3 regions of the Kitasatospora sp. NPDC023120 genome follow, and region 3 is predicted to be linked to each of the others. Evidence: predicted binding sites of a transcription regulator. Region 3 holds the regulator's gene; each other region holds the start of a gene.

Region 1 (4,164 bases), on a different contig from region 3:
GCAGCCGGAACACGGACGGTCGGAGCAGGACCAGGGCGTACGCGGCGGGGGCGCTGGCCGTGCTGGCCTTCACCACCGCGTGCGGCGACAACGGAGGCGGCGCCGGCGCCGCCCCGGCCGCCACCGCGGCGGCACCCGCCGCGCCCCAGCCCACCGGAGCCGCCCCGACCAGCGCCGCCACCCCGGGCGCCGCCGCGGCGGGCGCGAACGCGGCGGCCTGGGCGAAGTGGAACCTCACCCCGCTCGCGCCCGCCCCGGCACCGCCCGCCGACAAGCCCGTCAAGCTCGAACGGACCGGCCCGGTGCCGGTCTTCAGCGACGTCAAGACGAGCGACAAGGTCGTCTTCATCACCATCGACGACGGTGCCGAGAAGGACCCGAAGTTCGTCGAGATGCTGACCGACCTCAAGGTCCCGATCTCGATGTTCCTGACGAAGGACATCGTCAAGAACGACTACGGCTACTTCAAGCCGCTCCAGGCGCTCGGCAACCACATCCACAACCACACCGTGGACCACCCGGTGATGAGCAAGCTGTCGCCGGACAAGCAGAAGTCCGAGATCTGCGACGACCAGTCGGCGCTCACCCAGCAGTACGGCACCGCACCGCTGCTGTTCCGTCCGCCCTTCGGCGACGGGGCCAACACCCCGACGCTCAACACCTCGGTGCAGGAGTGCGGCCCGCGCGCGATCGTGCTGTGGCGCGAGTCGATGCAGATCCACAACATGCAGTACCAGGCGGCGGACCAGAAGCTGAAGCCCGGCGACATCATCCTGGCGCACTTCCGCGGACCCAAGGAGCTCAAGGGCGCCACGATGACCCAGATGTTCGGCGAGCTGCTGGCCCGGATCCAGGAGCAGGGCTTCTCGGTCGCCCGACTCGAGGACTACATCCAGGCCCCCGCCACCTAGCTAGGACGCCCGGACCGGCTGCCCCAGCATCATCAGCGGGCCGTGGTCGGTGCGGCTGAGGATCACCGTGACGGTGTTCGGCCCGGACGGCTTGAGCTGGCGGCGCAGCTCCTCCGGGGTGATCGCCATCCCGCGCTTCTTGATCACCACCGTGCCGACCGCGCGCTCGCGCAGCAGCGCCTTCAGCTTCTTGATGTTGAAGGGCAGCACGTCGGTGAGCTCGAAGGCGTGCGCGTACGGGGTGGCGACCAGCTCGTCCGAGGTCAGGTAGGCGATCTTCGGGTCGATCAGCCGGCCGCCGACCTGCTCGGCCACCTCGGCCACCAGGTGGGCCCGGATCACCGCGCCGTCCGGCTCGTACAGGTAGCGCCCAACCGGGCCGGCCGGCGGGTCGGGCAGGTCGCCGCCGGTCAGGCTGGCGGCCTGCGGCAGCAGCGTGGCGCGGTGCGGGTGGGCGGCCCTGGTGCCGAACCAGAGCACCGCCTCCTTGACGTCACCGTGGTCGGAGACCCACTCGGCCTCGGCGTCCTCGGGGACGGCCTCGTGCGGGATGCCGGGCGCGACCTTCAGCGCCCCGATCGGGGTCCGCCGACCGGCCTCGATCGCCCAGGAGAGCGGCGGGGCGTACGCCTCGGGGTCGAACACCCGGCCGCGCGAGGTCCGCCGGGCCGGGTCGGTGAACACCGCGTCGTAGCCGGTGACGTCCACCTCGGCGACGTCCGCGCAGCGCACCTCGACCAGCTCGGCCAGGCCCAGGGCGGCGGCGTTGGCCGCGGTGGCGGCGCAGGCCGCCGGGTCCTTGTCGACGGCCAGCACCTCGATGCCCGCCCGGGCCAGCGCCAGCACGTCCCCGCCGATGCCGCAGCACAGGTCCGCCAGCCGCCGTACGCCCAGCTCGGCGAACCGGCGCGCGCGCCACTCGGCCACGCTGCGCCGGGTGGATTGCTCGACCCCGTTGGGCGTGAAGTACATCAGGTCGGCGTCCGCCCCGAACTTCGCCCGCGCCCGCTGCCGCAGCCGCGCCTGCCCGAACGCCGCCGACACCAGCTCCGCCGGGTGCTCCCGCCGCAGACGGGTGGCCAGCGCCAGCTCCTCCTCGGGGGTGAACTCGCGCAACTCGGCGAGCAGGGCCTGACCCTCGGGGGTCAGCAGGGGCTGGAGGTTCTCGGTGTCCACGTGGCCATTCTGACCGGTCTCAGTGGAGCAGGGCGGCCGGCCAGAACCCCAGCAGCCAGAGGACGGGCGCCGCCGCCGTGACGTACGGCGTGAACCGGTACCCGAGCCGCCACGCACGAGTGTGCCGAGGGGAGCGGCTGTCGTACACGAGTACGGGTACTCACCCGTCGTGCGGGATTTCCGGGGCGCGTCGTTGGCACTCTGGTTGACTGAGTGCTAACACGGGCCTATGGTCGTCCTTGGCACTCCCCACCGGGGGAGTGCTAACGCGAAGACGTGTGTCTGACCCCCGCGACGGCAGACTCGCAGGCTCGCCCCTACCCGTTAGAAAACCCCGTAATCTCCGAAGGGGAGCTCGGACGTGACCACCAGCAGCAAGGTTGCCATCAAGCCGCTCGAGGACCGCATCGTGGTCCAGCCGCTCGACGCCGAGACCACCACGGCCTCCGGCCTGGTTATCCCGGACACCGCCAAGGAGAAGCCCCAGGAGGGTGTCGTCCTGGCCGTCGGCCCGGGCCGCTTCGAGGACGGCCAGCGTCTGCCGCTCGACGTCGCCGTCGGTGACATCGTCCTGTACTCGAAGTACGGCGGCACCGAGGTGAAGTACCAGGGCGAGGAGTACCTGGTGCTCTCCGCCCGCGACGTTCTCGCGATCATCGAGAAGTAAGTCGTCCCCGACCCGCCCCGGATCCGTGTCCTCAGTGACAGTGGCCCGGGGCGTGGTTGTTGGTTCACGTAGTTCGGCGGCCGGTGGGCCGGCCGCAGCCCCGAGGGAATAGGGAACATGGCGAAGATCCTGCAGTTCGACGAGGACGCCCGCCGCTCGCTGGAGCGCGGTGTCAACAAGCTGGCCGACACCGTCAAGGTGACCATCGGCCCCAAGGGCCGCAACGTCGTCATCGACAAGAAGTTCGGCGCCCCGACCATCACCAACGACGGTGTCACCATCGCCCGTGAGGTCGAGCTGGACGACCCGTACGAGAACCTTGGCGCGCAGCTCGTCAAGGAGGTCGCCACCAAGACCAACGACGTCGCGGGTGACGGCACCACCACCGCCACCGTGCTGGCCCAGGCCCTGGTCAACGAGGGTCTGCGCAACGTCGCCGCCGGTGCCGGCCCGGCCGCCCTGAAGAAGGGCATCGACAAGGCCGTCGCCGCCGTCTCCGAGCACCTGCTGTCCGTGGCCCGCGAGATCGAGGGCAAGGACGACGTCGCCGCCGTCGCGTCCCTCTCCGCCCAGGACGTCCAGGTCGGCGAGCTGATCGCCGAGGCGATCGACAAGGTCGGCAAGGACGGTGTCATCACCGTCGAGGAGTCGAACACCTTCGGCGTGGAGCTGGACTTCACCGAGGGCATGCAGTTCGACAAGGGCTACCTGTCGCCGTACTTCGTCACCGACGCGGAGCGGCAGGAGGCGGTCCTGGAGGACCCGTACATCCTGATCAACCAGGGCAAGATCTCCTCCATCCAGGAGCTGCTGCCGCTGCTGGAGAAGATCCTGCAGGGCGGTGCCACCAAGCCGCTGCTGATCATCGCCGAGGACGTCGACGGCGAGGCGCTGTCGACCCTGGTCGTGAACAAGATCCGCGGCACCTTCAACGCCGTCGCCGTCAAGGCCCCGGGCTTCGGCGACCGCCGCAAGGCGATCCTCGGCGACCTGGCCACCCTGACCGGCGGCACGGTCATCTCCGAGGAGGTCGGCCTCAAGCTCGACCAGGTCGGCCTGGACGTGCTGGGCACCGCCCGCCGCGTGACCATCACCAAGGACGAGACCACCGTCGTCGACGGTGCCGGTGACGCCGAGGCCGTGGCCGGCCGCGTCGCCCAGATCAAGGGTGAGATCGCCGCCACCGACTCCGACTGGGACCGCGAGAAGCTGCAGGAGCGCCTGGCCAAGCTGGCCGGCGGCGTCTGCGTCATCAAGGTCGGCGCCGCCACCGAGGTGGAGCTGAAGGAGCGCAAGCACCGCCTGGAGGACGCCATCTCGGCGACCCGCGCCGCGGTCGAGGAGGGCATCGTCGCCGGCGGTGGCGCCTCCCTGGTCCACGCCGCCAAGGTGCTGAACGACGGCCTGGGC
Region 2 (4,164 bases), on a different contig from region 3:
GCGGCGACCTCGATCAGGCCCTGGCCGAGCAGCCGGTCGAGCGCGCCGTAGAGCGTGCCGGTGCGCATCTTGACCCGGCCGTCGGAGATCGCGGCGATCTCCTGGATGAGCGCGTAGCCGTGCCTCGGGGCATCGGCCAGCGCGGTGAGCAGAAGCAGCGTCGGCTCCTGCATGGAGCGTTCTGTCATGCGTCTACATATATCGTTGACCGGCACATCCCGTCCACCGGAATCACCCACCACAATGTGCTCCATGCCGACCGACGACCTGCTCACCGCCTGGACCGCCCTGCTGCACCGCTGCGGCACCACCGCCGACCCCGAGCCGTACGGCCGCGAACTGCTGCGCCGCTGGTCCGAGCCGCAGCGCCGCTACCACACCGCCGACCACCTGCGCGCGGTCCTGCGGCACGTCGACGAGCTCGCCGGGCACGCCGACGACCCGGACGCCGCCCGTCTCGCGGCCTGGTTCCACGACGCCGTCTACCGCCCCGACCGCACGGGGAACGAGGAGCGCAGCGCCGCCCTGGCCGTCCGCGCGCTGACCGCAGCCGGCCTGCCCACCGCCCGGGTGGCCGAGGTCGAGCGCCTGGTCCTGCTCACCGTCGGCCACGACCCGGCGCCGGGCGACCGCGACGGCGAGGTGCTCTGCGACGCGGACCTCGCTGTCCTCGGCGGCACCCCCGAGGCGTACGCGGCGTACGCGGCCGCCGTCCGGGAGGAGTACGGCTTCGTCCCCGACCCTGACTTCCGGACCGGCCGCGCCGCCGTCCTGCGCGGGCTCCTGGCGCTGCCGGCGCTCTACCGCACCCCCGCCGCCCGCGAGCGCTTCACGGAGACCGCCCGCGCCAACCTGACGGCGGAGCTCGACGCCCTCTAGACCAGCTTCCCCACCGGGGCCACCACCGCGCCCTGCTTGCCGCACACCCAGTGGGGCTCCGGCCCCAGCTCCGGCTCCACGCTGAGCGCGTGCGGGTCCCCGTCGGCCGCGCACTCGGTGCACAGCGGCCAGCGACCGTACGCCTCCAGCAGTGCGTCCTGGACGTCCTGGGCGACCAGCCCGAGCACGTACTCGGTGCCGTCCGGCCACTGCTCCAGCCACCAGCGGCGGTGCGTCACCGCCTGCTCCACCAGCGAGACGACGGCGGCGTCCGCCACGTCCCGCGCGGTGAGGTCGGCCAGGATCAGTGCCCGCGCGTTGTGCAGCGCGGTCTCGATGTCGTCGGAAGCCATCCGCCCATTCTCCCTCGAAACGCCGTGTGGGCGGCTCCCCGAAGGGAACCGCCCACACGATCCGGAATCAACCGATCCGATCAGAAGACGATCAGGATCAGAAGTCCATGTCACCGCCCGGCATGCCGCCGCCGGCGGCCGCGGCGGCCTTCTCCGGCTTGTCGGCGATGACGGCCTCGGTGGTGAGGAACAGCGCCGCGATGGAGGCGGCGTTCTGCAGCGCGGAGCGGGTGACCTTGGCCGGGTCGATGATGCCCTCGGCGACCAGGTCGACGTACTCGTTGGTGGCGGCGTTCAGGCCGTGACCGGCGGGGAGGTTGCGCACCTTCTCCACCACGACGCCACCCTCGAGGCCGGCGTTGGTCGCGATCTGCTTGATCGGGGCCTCGAGCGCGACCTTGACGATGTTGGCACCGGTGGCCTCGTCGCCGTCCAGCTCCAGCTTGTCGAAGGCGACACCGGCCTGCAGCAGGGCGACGCCACCACCGGCGACGATGCCCTCCTCGACGGCGGCCTTGGCGTTGCGGACGGCGTCCTCGATGCGGTGCTTGCGCTCCTTGAGCTCCACCTCGGTGGCCGCGCCGGCCTTGATGACGGCCACGCCGCCGGCCAGCTTGGCGAGGCGCTCCTGGAGCTTCTCGCGGTCGTAGTCCGAGTCGCTGTTCTCGATCTCGGCGCGGATCTGGTTCACGCGGCCCGCGACCTGCTCGCTGTCGCCGCCACCGTCGACGATGGTGGTCTCGTCCTTGGTGATGACCACCTTGCGGGCGGTGCCCAGCAGGTCGATGCCGGCGTTCTCCAGCTTGAGGCCGACCTCCTCGGAGATCACGGTGCCACCGGTGAGGATGGCGATGTCGCCGAGCATGGCCTTGCGGCGGTCGCCGAAGCCCGGGGCCTTGACGGCGACGGACTTGAAGGTGCCGCGGATCTTGTTCACGACCAGGGTCGACAGGGCCTCGCCCTCGACGTCCTCGGCGATGATGACGAGCGGCTTGCCGCTCTGCATGACCTTCTCCAGCAGCGGGAGCAGGTCCTTGACCGAGCCGATCTTGGAGTTGGCGATGAGGATGTACGGGTCCTCGAAGGTCGCCTCCATGCGCTCCAGGTCGGTGGCGAAGTAGGCGGAGATGTAGCCCTTGTCGAAGCGCATGCCCTCGGTGAGCTCGAGCTCCAGACCGAAGGTGTTGCTCTCCTCGACGGTGATGACGCCTTCCTTGCCGACCTTGTCCATGGCCTCGGCGATCAGCTCGCCGATCTGGGTGTCAGCGGCGGAGATGGAGGCGGTGGAGGCGATCTGCTCCTTGGTCTCCACGTCCTTGGCCTGGGCCAGCAGCTGGTCGGAGACGGCGGCGACGGCCTTCTCGATGCCGCGCTTCAGAGCCATCGGGTTGGCGCCGGCGGCGACGTTGCGCAGACCCTCGCGAACCAGGGCCTGGGCGAGCACGGTGGCGGTGGTGGTGCCGTCACCCGCGACGTCGTCCGTCTTCTTGGCGACCTCCTTGACGAGCTCCGCACCGATCTTCTCGTACGGGTCCTCGAGCTCGATCTCCTTGGCGATGGAGACACCGTCGTTGGTGATCGTGGGGGCGCCCCACTTCTTCTCCAGCACGACGTTGCGACCCTTGGGGCCGAGCGTGACCTTCACTGCGTCGGCGAGCTGGTTCATGCCACGCTCAAGGCCGCGGCGAGCTTCCTCATCAAAGGCGATGATCTTGGCCATCTGAAGTGGTCCTCCGGGACACGGTCGACTGCTCGGACCAAGGGGTGCCCGCGACGGACGGCCCTGGTGTGCGGGGGTCCATTCCCCTACCGCTCCCGGGGGCCTCACCGACCCGGTCCGCTGTCACTCTCACGCTGTGAGTGCTAACGCCAATGATTAGCACTCCGGGTGGTCGAGTGCAAGCCCAATCGCCGACCCGCGAGCCGCCTCCGGGGCCGCCCGGGAACGGCGACGGGCCCGTACGACACGTGTCGTACGGGCCCGTCGAGAAGCGGGAGAGCAGCCAGCCGTGGGCCGCGCCGAGCTCCTGGAGTCGGAAGGGGTCAGACCGCCGCGCGAACCATGTCCGCCTGCGGGCCCTTCTGTCCCTGGGAAATCTCGAACTCGACCCGCTGGCCCTCCTCGAGGGTGCGGTAGCCGTCCATCTGGATCGCGCTGTAGTGGACGAAGACGTCCGCACCACCGTCGACCGCGATGAAGCCGTAGCCCTTCTCCGCGTTGAACCACTTGACGGTGCCCTGAGCCATTCCGAACTCCCCTAGTGCTGTGCTGGCCCTTCACGCGCCCGCAGGTCGCGGGCCCGGGTTGGTTGAAGGCCGGCCCGGGGAACCCCCCCTGGGCGCAGCCGTGCACGCCGCAACCCTCCGCGCGGGACACCGAACGGCTTCCGACGAGCGGGTGATTGCGTCGACCGCCGCTGAATGTATCCGGATCGAAGCCCTCTGCAACAGGGTCAACCGCCGGTAATTCCGCCACGGCAGCAAGGGACAGCACGGGATGAATCGGGAGAATCTCGGCATTTCACGCCGGACATAGCGGACGAATTACCCAAATCCCCAGGGTAATTCTGACATCCGCCTGACATGTTTCACGGGCCGGTCCCACCGGCCGGACACCCTCCGGCGGAACGCCGAGGGGATCGGGAAGGAACCCCTGTTCCCAGCCGAGCGACACTCTACTCCGACTCGGGTCGGAAATATTCCAGCCGGAATGCAACCGGCCGCCCGCACATACGGAGAGCGGAATTCCGTACGTGCGGGCGGCCGAATGGCGGTCGGCGCGACTCAGCAGCCGCCGGCCACCGCCGGGATGATCGAGATGCCCGCGCCGTCCTGGATCTCGGTCGCCAGGCCCTCCGCGAAGCGCACGTCGTCGTCGTTCACGTAGACGTTGACGAAGCGGCGCAGCTTGCCGGTGTCGTCCAGGATGCGG
Region 3 (4,164 bases):
GGCTACCGGCCGTTGAAGGCGTCCTTCAGGCGGGAGAACAGGCCCTGCTGGCCCGGCGCGAACTGGCCGGAGGGCCGCTCCTCGCCGCGCAGCACCGCGAGGCGGCGCAGCAGGTCCTCCTGCTCGGCGTCGAGCTTGGTGGGCGTCTTCACCTCGACGTGCACTATCAGGTCGCCCCGGCCGCCCCCGCGCAGGTGGGTGATGCCCCGGCCGTGCAGCGGGATCGACTGGCCGGACTGGGTGCCGGGCCGGATGTCGACCTCCTCCAGCCCGTCCAGGGTCTGCAGTGGCACCTGGGTGCCGAGCGCGGCCGCCGTCATCGGGATGGTGACGGTGCAGTGCAGGTCGTCCCCGCGCCGCTGGAAGATGGCGTGGGTGGTCTCGGCGATCTCGACGTACAGGTCGCCGGCCGGGCCGCCGCCGGGGCCGACCTCGCCCTCGCCGGCCAGCTGGATCCGGGTGCCGTTGTCGACACCGGCCGGGATCTTGACGGTCAGGGTGCGGCGGGCGCGGACCCGGCCGTCGCCGGCGCACTCCGGGCACGGGGTCGGCACGACGGTGCCGAAGCCCTGGCACTGCGGGCAGGGGCGGGAGGTCATGACCTGGCCCAGGAAGGACCGGGTGACCTGGGAGACCTCGCCCTTGCCGCGGCACATGTCGCAGGTCTGCGCGGAGGTGCCGGGGGCCGCGCCCTCGCCGCTGCAGGTGGTGCAGGTGACGGCGGTGTCGACCTGGAGCTCCTTGGTGGTGCCGAACGCGGCCTCCTCCAGGGTGATCTCCAGCCGGATCATGGCGTCCTGGCCGCGGCGGGTGCGCGAGCGCGGCCCGCGCTGGCCGGCCGCGGCGCCGAAGAAGGCGTCCATGATGTCGGAGAAGCCGAAGCCCGCCGCGCCGGCCCCGAAGCCGCCCGCACCGCCGCCGCCGCCCGGGGACAGCGGGTCCCCGCCGAGGTCGTAGACCTGGCGCTTCTGCGGGTCGGAGAGCACCTCGTAGGCGGCGTTGATCTCCTTGAACCGCTCCTGCGTCTTCGGGTCCGGGTTGACGTCCGGGTGCAGTTCGCGTGCCAGGCGCCGGAACGCCTTCTTGATCTCGTCCTGCCCCGCATCCCGTCGGACGCCGAGTACCGCGTAGTAGTCCGTGGCCACCAAATGCTCCGCTTGTTCCGCCTGTAGTAGTGCTGCGACTGGACGCCGTCAGGTATCTGACAGCGGCTGATTGCTACGACTCGGCCAGGATCTGACCCACGTACCGTGCCACCGCCCGCACCGCCCCCATTGTGCCCGGGTAGTCCATCCGGGTCGGACCGATCACACCCAGTTTGGCCACGCTCTCGTCGCCCGAACCGTAACCGACCGACACGACCGAGGTGGAATTCAGCCCTTCGTAGGCGTTCTCCCGCCCGATCCGGACCGTCATCGCGGCGTCATTGGTCTCACCCAGGAGGCGGAGCAGGATGACCTGCTCCTCCAGGGCCTCCAGCACCGGCTGGATGGTGAGGGGGAAGTCGTGCCCGAAGCGGGTCAGGTTGGCCGTGCCGGCCAGCATGATCCGCTCCTCGTTCTGTTCGGCGAGCGTCTCGAACAGCGTCGCCAGGACCGTGCTGACGGTCGGCCGGTCGGCCTGCTCGAACATCGCCGGGAGCTCCTCCAGCAGCCCCGGCACCTCCGGGAGGCGCCGGCCGGCCGCCCTGCCGTTGATCACGCTCCGCAGGTCCGCCAGGACCGTCTCGCCGACCGGGCCCGGGCAGTCGACCATCCGCTGCTCGACCCGGCCGGTGTTGGTGATCAGCACCAGCATCACCTTCGCCGGGGCCAGCGCCACCAGCTCGATGTGCCGCACCGTGGAGCGCGTCAGGGACGGGTACTGGACCACCGCGACCTGCCTGGTCAGCTGGGCGAGCAGCCGCACGGTGCGCGCGACCACGTCGTCCAGGTCGACCGCGCCGTCCAGGAAGTGCCGGATGGCCCGGCGCTCGGGGGCGCTCATCGGCTTGATCTCGGCGAGCTTGTCGACGAAGAGGCGGTACCCCTTGTCGGTCGGGATGCGGCCGGCGCTGGTGTGCGGCTGGTGGATGTAGCCCTCCTCCTCCAGCGCCGCCATGTCGTTGCGGACGGTCGCCGGCGAGACCCCGAGGTTGTGCCGCTCCACCAGGGCCTTGGAGCCGACCGGCTCCTCGGTGCCCACGTAGTCCTGCACGATCGCGCGGAGCACGGCGAGCTTGCGGTCGTCCAGCTGGCGGACCTCACCGGCCATGGGGCACGCACCTCCGTCTTCGCACGTTGTCCGTCTGTTGTCCCTGTATGTCCCTGTGTGCTGCTGCGGGCCGCTCCGGGAGACCCCGGCCTTGGCACTCTGAACACCCGAGTGCCAAAACCGTACCTGCCAGTGTACGGCCCGGGTCCTACGGCAGGAACGGCCCGACCGGGGTGATCCTCCCCGCAGTTCCTGGTGCCACCCGCCGCACCGCCCCCGCACCGGGACCGTCCGCGGTTCCCGGCGCGGGGGTGGTGCCCCGGGGCCGTCCGGGTGGCAGCATCGAAAGCGACGGCGAATGGAGGAGCAAGCGATGTCGAGCTCGGGCCAGCACACCCGTTTCGCGCCCGACCGCGGCCTGACCGGCCGCATGGTCGTGACGATGTTCGTGATCGGGCTGCTGTACGTCGGTTTCACCGGCCTGCTGATCGCGCTGCTGCGCGGCGCCTGGCCGCTGATCGTCCTGATCTCCGGCGGGCTGTTCGTGGCCCAGTTCTGGTTCAGCGACAAGATCACCGAACGGGCGATGGGCGCCCACCGGGTGTCCCCGGAGGAGTTCCCCCAGCTGCACGGCACGATCGACCGGCTCTGCGCCCTGGCCGACATGCCCAAACCCCGCGTGGCGGTCGCCGACAACGACATGCCCAACGCCTTCGCCACCGGCCGCAACCCGCAGAACACGGTGGTCTGCGTGACCACCGGCCTGCTGCGCCGGCTGGAGCCGGAGGAGCTGGAGGGCGTCCTCGCGCACGAGCTGTCCCACGTCGCCCACCGGGACGTCGCGGTGATGACCATCGCCGGCTTCCTCGGTGTGCTCGCCGGCGCGATGACCCGGATCGCCATGTACGGCGGCTTCCTCGGCGGCCGCAACAACAACGACCAGAACGCGGCCATCGTGGCCCTGGTCATCCCGCTGGTCTCGATGGTCGTCTACGCGATCAGCTTCCTGCTCACCCGGCTGCTCTCCCGCTACCGCGAACTCGCCGCCGACCGCGCCGCCGCCCAGCTCACCGGCCGGCCCAGCGCCCTCGCCTCGGCCCTCACCAAGGTGACCGGGCAGATCGCGGCCATCCCCAGCAAGGACCTGCGCCAGGCGCAGCCGTACAACGCCTTCTACTTCGCCCCCGCGCTGAGCGCCCGGGAGACCGCCTCCCAGCTGTTCTCCACCCACCCGACGCTGGAGAAGCGACTGGCGCAGCTGGCGAGGATCTCCGAGCAGCTCGGCCGCTGAACCCCTCGTCACGCGAAAGGACCGCCGTGGGAATCCTGGACGCCCTGTTCGGCCGCACCAAGCCCGTCAAGCCCGACCTCGACCAGCTGTTCGGCGTGCCGTCCGCCGCGCTCACCCTGGAGGCCGGCGCCGGGTTCCTCCCCACCGGGCTCGGCTCGGTCTGCTTCGCCGCCGTCGAGGGCGCGGCCTTCGTCCAGGTCGAACAGCAGGTACGGGCGCTGCTGGACGCCGACACCGAGCGCGGCGGCGTCCCGGTGGAGGCCTCCAAGGACGGCTACGGCTACTCCTGGCTGCTCGCCCGGCACCGGCCCGAGGAGCTGCCGGAGCTGGTCAACGACCTGCACGCGGTCAACAGCGAGCTGGAGGCGAACGGCTTCGGGCCGCAGCTGCTCTGCTCGCTGGTCGCCTTCCGCAACGCGCAGGGGCAGTCGCTGGCCCTGGTCTACCTCTACAAGCGCGGCACCTTCTACCCCTTCGCCCCGATGCCCGGCGGCGGCGAGAAGCGCAACAGCCCGCTGGAGCTCCAGGTCAACGCGATGCTGGGCAACGACCTGCGGCTGGAGAAGGACCTCAGCCGCTGGTTCCCGGTGTGGGGCGCGCCGGGCCTCTGACGGCCCGTCCGCCGTCCCTATGATCACCCGTATGCGCAGCCGCCAGTACGGACCCGACCTGACCCCGCC

The links. The regulator HrcA, encoded in region 3, represses chaperone genes, less so after heat shock. The targets are predictions, from matches to a motif close to TTNGCACTCNGNNNNNCNGAGTGCNAA.
Region 1: a site for HrcA is predicted at 2,281-2,307, ahead of groES (co-chaperone GroES). Genes of this name have one in related genera too.
Region 2: a site for HrcA is predicted at 3,109-3,135, ahead of groL (chaperonin GroEL). Genes of this name have one in related genera too.

What each region holds. Positions count from the first base shown of each region.
Region 1 covers NZ_JBVHHY010000001.1:386,190-390,353, forward strand. The annotation lists gene ACZ3TI_RS01935 (polysaccharide deacetylase family protein) at 1-911, shown strand, start outside; gene ACZ3TI_RS01940 (THUMP-like domain-containing protein) at 912-2,087, opposite strand; gene groES (co-chaperone GroES) at 2,449-2,754, shown strand; gene groL (chaperonin GroEL) at 2,872-4,164, shown strand, end outside.
Region 2 covers NZ_JBVHHY010000053.1:17,730-21,893, forward strand. The annotation lists gene ACZ3TI_RS39195 (PadR family transcriptional regulator) at 1-188, opposite strand, end outside; gene ACZ3TI_RS39200 (HD domain-containing protein) at 253-879, shown strand; gene ACZ3TI_RS39205 (hypothetical protein) at 876-1,232, opposite strand; gene groL (chaperonin GroEL) at 1,330-2,952, opposite strand; gene ACZ3TI_RS39215 (cold-shock protein) at 3,276-3,479, opposite strand; gene ACZ3TI_RS39220 (MoaD/ThiS family protein) at 4,017-4,164, opposite strand, start outside.
Region 3 covers NZ_JBVHHY010000016.1:89,484-93,647, forward strand. The annotation lists gene dnaJ (molecular chaperone DnaJ) at 3-1,145, opposite strand; gene hrcA (heat-inducible transcriptional repressor HrcA) at 1,219-2,253, opposite strand; gene htpX (zinc metalloprotease HtpX) at 2,567-3,484, shown strand; gene pspAB (PspA-associated protein PspAB) at 3,511-4,095, shown strand; gene ACZ3TI_RS23820 (DUF3097 domain-containing protein) at 4,127-4,164, shown strand, end outside.